Regions from separate parts of the Peribacillus muralis genome, predicted to be linked through region 1. Evidence: predicted binding sites of a transcription regulator. Region 1 holds the regulator's gene; the other holds the start of a gene.
The links. The regulator NrdR, encoded in region 1, represses ribonucleotide reductase genes. The targets are predictions, from matches to a motif close to AACACNATATATNGTGTT.
Positions count from the first base shown of each region.

Region 1 (3,431 bases):
CATCATATTGATGCAGCCATCCAAGCTCGGGCATTTGTCGCACTTATTGCTTTGTGAAGTGAATTCATAAAGCTTTCCGAGGTTTTTATCGATCATTTCCTTCGTGACGGTCGAACTGTTGGCATTCAAGTAAAGCCGGACTTGCTCGTCTGCAAAAATCTCCTGTTTAAGCTTTTCGTAACGCTGTTGAAATTGGTTCGTATTCGCCAATTTATTAAGCGATCTATTGATCTTTTCCATCGTTCATTTCACCTCCTGCTTTCCATTGCTTCCATTTCTCCTGAAGATCACGTTTTTGGGCATCGAGTTCAGGCTGATCAGCTTTCTGCTCCTGCACAGCTGTTTCCTTTTTCTCGAGCCATTCCGGAACCACTTCTTCCCGAATTGCCTTTTTCCTTCCGCCTTTGGCCGCATTCCTGCTGCCTTGAGCCCAGTCCTGATATTTACGGTGTTCATTTTTGGCTAGCTCCATCGCCTCGATGACGGTGGAAACCTTCAGGCGTGCCCAATGGCCTGCCAGCTTCTCCACATAGCCCTTCAAGAATTTCATATCCGTTTTGAGCATGACATATTCTATCAGGACATTGACGACGCCAGGATTGAGCTTTTGATTGATCATCACGCCTTCCACGACCTTCAAATCTCCGCTTGATGGCTCTGCACCACCGGAAAGCTGCATTAGCCGCTCGCGCGGTGAGATTGTTTCCAAATGGCGGATCAGCTCTTGTTCCTGTGTTTTCGGTTCTTCTTTTTGTGTCCGCTCACGAATAGGCTGCACACGATTGACAAGGGACGGCATATCTGCCTGCCGTTCGATTTGGTACCAATCCCTTGCCGCTTTTCGAAGATTCTCCTCATCGATCTCATCATCCAATGAAACGGCATCCATCACTAGCTTTTGCATTTCGAGCGGATCGATGCCATATAAAAAAGCAAGTTTGGCAATCGTGCTTTTAATTTTCGGCGTAAAGGCCTTTTTTGGTACGATCGAGGATTTCATTCCTGCAAATAACAGCTCAAAATCGAATAGGCTATCGAATCCCGAAGGCTCGACCCCATCCACCCGGTCAATGAATTGCTGCTCAGGCACTGGCTTCCATTCATTTTTCGCTTCGTCGGTTACATATAAAGAGTCCAAATGATCGGATGAGAAGACTTCCGCAAAAGATTTCGTCACCCGGTCATATTGATCTGTCCCAATTTGATCATCACAAAAGAATCGCTTTAACCGGTTGAACTGCGCTTTGCCAATTTTTTTGTATAAGTAGATATTCAGCATCCCATCCGTGAAAAACTGCTGAGGGGACAGCGGCGGGTTCAATTCATAGATGAATTCCTTCGAATCATTCTTCGATTGCTTATATACATTCAGCAAGCCTATTCCCTCCAGTAATAGACGTGCTTCATAAATGTCGCCTAACTTCATGCCGATGGTATTCATCAATTGATAATGTGAGGAGGTTTCCGACCATAACCTGTTTTCCTCAAGCTCACTCCACAGCGTCATGTATAGGCTGATGCAGATAGGTCCAATAAGAGGTTGATATAGTCGGGTCAGTATTTTCCGATCATAATCATGAAGCAGCCCCGCAGATGAAACCAAGTATGAATCCGCTGGGAGCAATTCTTGCCAATGCATTGACATCTCCATTCAAACCTTTCAAAAGATGTAGTGAAAAAAGAGCCAAAGTGAATCTTCAGCTCTACTTTCTTTCTTTATTGATCAAATCCTTCAGTTCATCGATAAAGACATTGATATCTTTAAATTGCCGATAGACGGATGCGAACCTTACATAGGCAACCTCATCGACTTCCGCCAGCTTGTCCATCACCATTTCGCCGACATTGTCGCTTTTCACTTCCGATATGCCCTGGTTGCGCAGTTCTTTCTCTACATAACTGGTAATTTGCTCTAGCTCCTTCAAGGGAACCGGACGTTTTTCGCAAGCCCTGATTAAGCCACGCAGGATTTTATCACGACTGAACTCTTCGCGTGTCCCGCCTTTTTTGACTACAATAAGCGGTGTTTCCTCCACCTTTTCAAATGTCGTGAACCGAAAACCACATGCCTCGCATTCACGGCGACGTCGAATCGATTTGCTTTCATCGACTGGCCTGGAATCGAGCACTCTTGTTCCATTATATTGACATGATGGGCATTTCATCATTATCAGCTCCGTATTTTATGTAGGACTCCCCTATCTAAATGTTCCCCAAGTAATTTATCTTCTAGCTCAATCTTATATTAAAAGGAACGGCCAGTACAAGTAAAAAGTGTAACTTGAAGGCAGCAGCCGTTATCTTCCTTTATTTCAGGACCTTCTGAAAAGAACGAATCATTGCATTAAAAAAGAGATGCACCCATGGCATCTCTGTGTATACGTGTTTTTTATAGGGCACTTATATTGGTTTTTTTCATTTGTACAGGACCTAATCCACGTGGCAATTCGATGTTTTCACGTGTTTGCGCATTTAAAGCTTCTGCAATATAATCTGCCGCAATGTTCGGATCCAAGTTACCGCATGTATAGACATCAATGCTCGCATAGCCGTGTTCCGGAAAACTGTGAATCGTCAAATGTGATTCAGAAATGATGACAACCCCGCTGACTCCTTGTGGAGCAAACTTGTGAAAGGCAACTTCGCGTACCTCTGCACCTGATTTCAAAGCAGCATCAACAAATATCTGTTCAATCAAATCGATATTGTTCAGTTTTTCAAAGTCACAACCCCAAAGTTCAGAAATGACATGTCTACCCATTGTTTCCATAGTGTAAGCTGTTTCCATATTAAGCTTCCCCCTTACAATGATTAAAATTAGTTCTGATAACTACCACGGGGGAAAGTTAGTCCAAAGAGGTCCTAACCCTTTAAGTAGCCATCATGCGAACCGTCTTTTGAAGAAGTTCACGATTCATAGTATATATTGTTTGAATTTTTTTTGCAACTCCAAATTTGAAGTTTTGGAAAGATAAACTGCATTTGGAAAAGGTATATCAGCTTTCCAAGCAGCCAAGATTGCCTTTATTCCAGTTTATCGCGACACCTCATCACCGTAAGCAACTAGATCAATCTGTTGAAAAAAGACTTTCATGTAGGTCGTTTTAAGAACTCGCGAGTAACGCTCCAAAATGGTGACAGAAAGCAGTAATTAGGAGGAGAACCCGGGTCAAATTGGCTGGTAAAGGAAGAAAGTGACGAGAAACGGCCTCCGACAGCGTGTGAAAAGCGCAATTTTTATGGGAATCCGCCTCAAAATCGATGCAAAGCCAAAAACCTCGAGTCATAAGAAGTTGGAATCCAGCTTTCCCCCCATTCCTTACTGTAATTGCCCATTACCTAAAGACAGCGGAACAAAAAAAGATGTCGCCTGCAAATGCAGACGGCATCTTTACAAAAGGACATGTTAAAATTCCAGCAGGCTTATTTGA
Region 1 is NZ_CP017080.1:3,470,892-3,474,322, forward strand. It holds gene dnaI (primosomal protein DnaI) at 1-240, opposite strand, end outside; gene ABE28_RS16890 (replication initiation and membrane attachment family protein) at 224-1,639, opposite strand; gene nrdR (transcriptional regulator NrdR) at 1,704-2,165, opposite strand; gene speD (adenosylmethionine decarboxylase) at 2,390-2,770, opposite strand; gene ABE28_RS16905 (glyceraldehyde-3-phosphate dehydrogenase) at 3,424-3,431, opposite strand, start outside.

Region 2 (3,431 bases), 370 kb from region 1:
CAACATCAGGGAAGCGTAATTCATACTCTTCATCTCGTTCTGCCGCTTCCATAAACTCCTTGGTCAAGCAAATCGAAATGTTGGCCCCTGTCAGAAAATCAGGATTATGAACGCTGTACGTTCCGCCCGTACGGAGCTTTTCCTCCGCATCCCTTATGATTTTCTCGTTAAATCCGCCTAGACCAGGAATTTCTTTATAATTGATGATTCCTTGATACATCGCCAATTCCTGCTCGTTATGGGCAGTGAACTTCAACTTATCCGTCGCATACTTCTTGATCATTTCATCTTTCGTGTTTTCCACCAGATAACGAAGAATCCGTGGGTTTTGCATTTTAGAAATGATGAATTCTGCGATATCCGGGTGCCAGTCAGCAAGCATGATCATTTGAGCACCGCGCCTGCTGCCGCCCTGCTCAACAAGATGTGTCAGTTTCGCAATATCATCCAGCCATGACACCGAACCTGAGGATTTTCCATTTACCCCTTTTGCCAGCGTGTTTCTTGGACGAAGTGTCGATCCATTCGTTCCTACCCCGCCGCCGCGGCTCATGATTTCCATGACCTGTTTCCGATGTTCGGAAATGCCTTCACGCGAATCCGGCACGAACGGCATCACATAGCAGTTGAAGTACGTAACATCCGTATTGGAACCAGCACCATATAAAACGCGTCCTGCTGGAACAAAATTAAGGTTTTTCAATTCCTCATAGAATTTATTGAACCATTCCGTCCTTTTTTCTTCCGTTGTTTCCACTGAAGCCAGTCCCGTTGCATTTCGTTTAGCAATTTGCTCATAAAATATTTCAAGCGGCTTTTCGATGATATCCAGCGGGCGGTTTACGATACCCGTCTCGACTTCTTCAGGATTATCCAATACGCCGCGGAATTCCTCATCCACCAAGACCTTGGCTTTTTTCGTTTCCCAATCTATTTCAACGATGGAACCGAGGCCCCGTGCCGGGAATTTCGGATCCTCCTTAATTGTCAGCACCACAAAATCGCCTGCCGAGAGCGTGATTTTTTCAGTATCCTTAAAAGAATAGCGGTCAAGCATGACTAGACGGGATACACCCTTATGCGTCATTTTCATATCAGCCGTTACGGGGTGAACCTGGGGAAATAAAGAAATATCCTTATTCAACCTTTCTAGATCAACCTTCAAAGCATCTTTTATTACAACCGACATAATTCCCTCTCCTTTATATGTTTCAAGATCCGTCCTTGCTGATGCAAAAATCTATATGTAGCCTTACATGCCGTTTCGCTTAAACAAGTATCCTAAATTTATCATAGCGAACCCCAAATATCAACATATAGTGTGATTCAAATTATTAAAACCACTATATATTGTGTTTTTTTGAATAACTTTTTATTTTGTCAAACGTTTAATCAATTAATATAGTTAGCAAAAGGGAGGAAAATGTCGATTTACGATAAATTTTCATCAGATTTCAATTAATTTGAGCCTTGCTTTTTTATCATCCCTTTTTACGCTTATCCCATCAAGGAAAAGCCCTTTCAGTCATATTAATCTGAAAAAACTTTTTTATTACAAAGCCCATTAACTCGCTTTCATCTCATGAAATTCCATTCATCGCTTTCATATTTACTTTCTGCAATCGCCTTCACTTCCAGCATTTGCTTTTCAGTGAGGGTGTATGGCACTAAATCGATGGACAGTCCCTCTGCAAACCCTTTTTCAAAAGCATCTTTCGCTTCCGGTATGCCTATTTTTCTCCCAGCAATGTCATTTATCGCCACTGCTTTATTTTTCAGGTTTTTTTGCATTCTCTCTTTAACCCTGTCATTGGAAAATTTAAATACACTAAACAGTTTTTCATCATCAAGTTCAAGTAAAATCGCACCGTGCTGAAGGATGACTCCCTTTTGTCTCGTTTGGGCGCTGCCGGCAACTTTCCTGCCCTCCACGACAAGTTCATACCAGCTTGGTGCATCGAAGCAGACGGAAGACTTCGGCGCTTTTAATGCCGCTTTCTCCTGATCGGTTCGAGGCACTGCAAAGTAAGCATCCAAACCTAGGTTCCTGAACCCCATTAATATGCCTTCTGAAATAACACGATATGCCTCGGTGACAGTGCTCGGCATGCCAGGATAGGATTCCGGGACGATTACGCTATATGTCAATTCATGCTCATGCAGGACCGCTCTTCCTCCTGTGGGTCTCCGCACAAACCCAAGACCTTGCCGTTTGACTTCCTCAATATCAATTTCCGCTTTTGCCTTCTGGAAATAACCAATCGACAATGTCGCCGGATCCCAACCGTAAAAGCGTATGATGGGAGGAATGTCCCCTTGGCTTTGCCAGTTCAATAGTGCTTCGTCCAGCGCCATATTAAAGGCTGGTGAACAATACCCGGAATCGATAAAACCCCATTTTTCTTTCGTCATCCTTACCCCTCATTTCAAATAGACTATATCTCTAAATCGTCATACCCTATAAAAAACTCACATGTAGTAGTTTAACAGACTTTATCGCTCTAAAAAAGAAACAGCCACCAAGTTCGATCCTGAAATTGCTGAAAATTCTTTTTGATTATTGTGTAAAGCAATTATATAATAAAGATTGTCTGTATTCGTTAAGGTAGAAGGGAGTTTTTATGCTTGGAAATATTATATACACTGCTCATCATCTTAGGAGCGGTTATTGTGTATTCACTTTTTAATTGGTACCGCCAGCGTAAAATCGTTAAAACATTGACACAGGACGAGTTTATCGCCAACTACAGAAAAGTGCAGCTGATCGACGTGCGGGAACCGAATGAATTTGATAACGGTCATATCTTAGGAGCACGGAACATCCCCATGACGCAAATGAAAACCCGCTTGGTGGAAGTCAGGCCTGACAAGCCCGTATATTTGTATGCCCAAAGCGAAATGATCAGCGGAAGAGCTGCGGCCATGCTATACAAAAAGGGATACAGGGAACTTTATCACCTAAAAGGCGGTTTCAAGATGTGGACAGGGAAAATCAAGGCTAAGAAATAAGCCCAAGCTTTTGCTGGGCTCAGCCTCGATATACCTCTTTACTGTAACTGAAAGTGCACGCATGGACTTTTATGGATTCTTCACTAGATACATAAGCAAGAAAAAATCCCCGCCCGACAGGCTGGGATTTTTTTTCATATACTTGCAGGTATTAAAGGCTACGCTTGATAACGCAGAATTGGCTTTCTTGCAGCAAGTGTTTCATCAAGACGCTTAATGACAGTTGTGTGCGGAGCTTCCTGAACGATTTCCGGCGTTTCTTCCGCTTCCTTGGCAATCTGGATCATGGCATCGATGAAGGCATCAAGGGTTTCCTTCGACTCCGTTTCAGTCGGTTCTATCATCATTCCTTCTTCCACATTCAACGGGAAGTAAATGGTTGGAGGATGATAACCGAAGTCCAACAGCCTTTTCGCTATGTC
Region 2 is NZ_CP017080.1:3,103,041-3,106,471, forward strand. It holds gene ABE28_RS15055 (vitamin B12-dependent ribonucleotide reductase) at 1-1,189, opposite strand, end outside; gene ABE28_RS15060 (lipoate--protein ligase family protein) at 1,576-2,412, opposite strand; gene ABE28_RS15065 (rhodanese-like domain-containing protein) at 2,626-3,009, shown strand; gene gcvPB (aminomethyl-transferring glycine dehydrogenase subunit GcvPB) at 3,168-3,431, opposite strand, start outside.
Region 2: ABE28_RS15055 (vitamin B12-dependent ribonucleotide reductase) is a predicted target of NrdR. The motif match lies at 1,340-1,357, and genes of this name have one in related genera.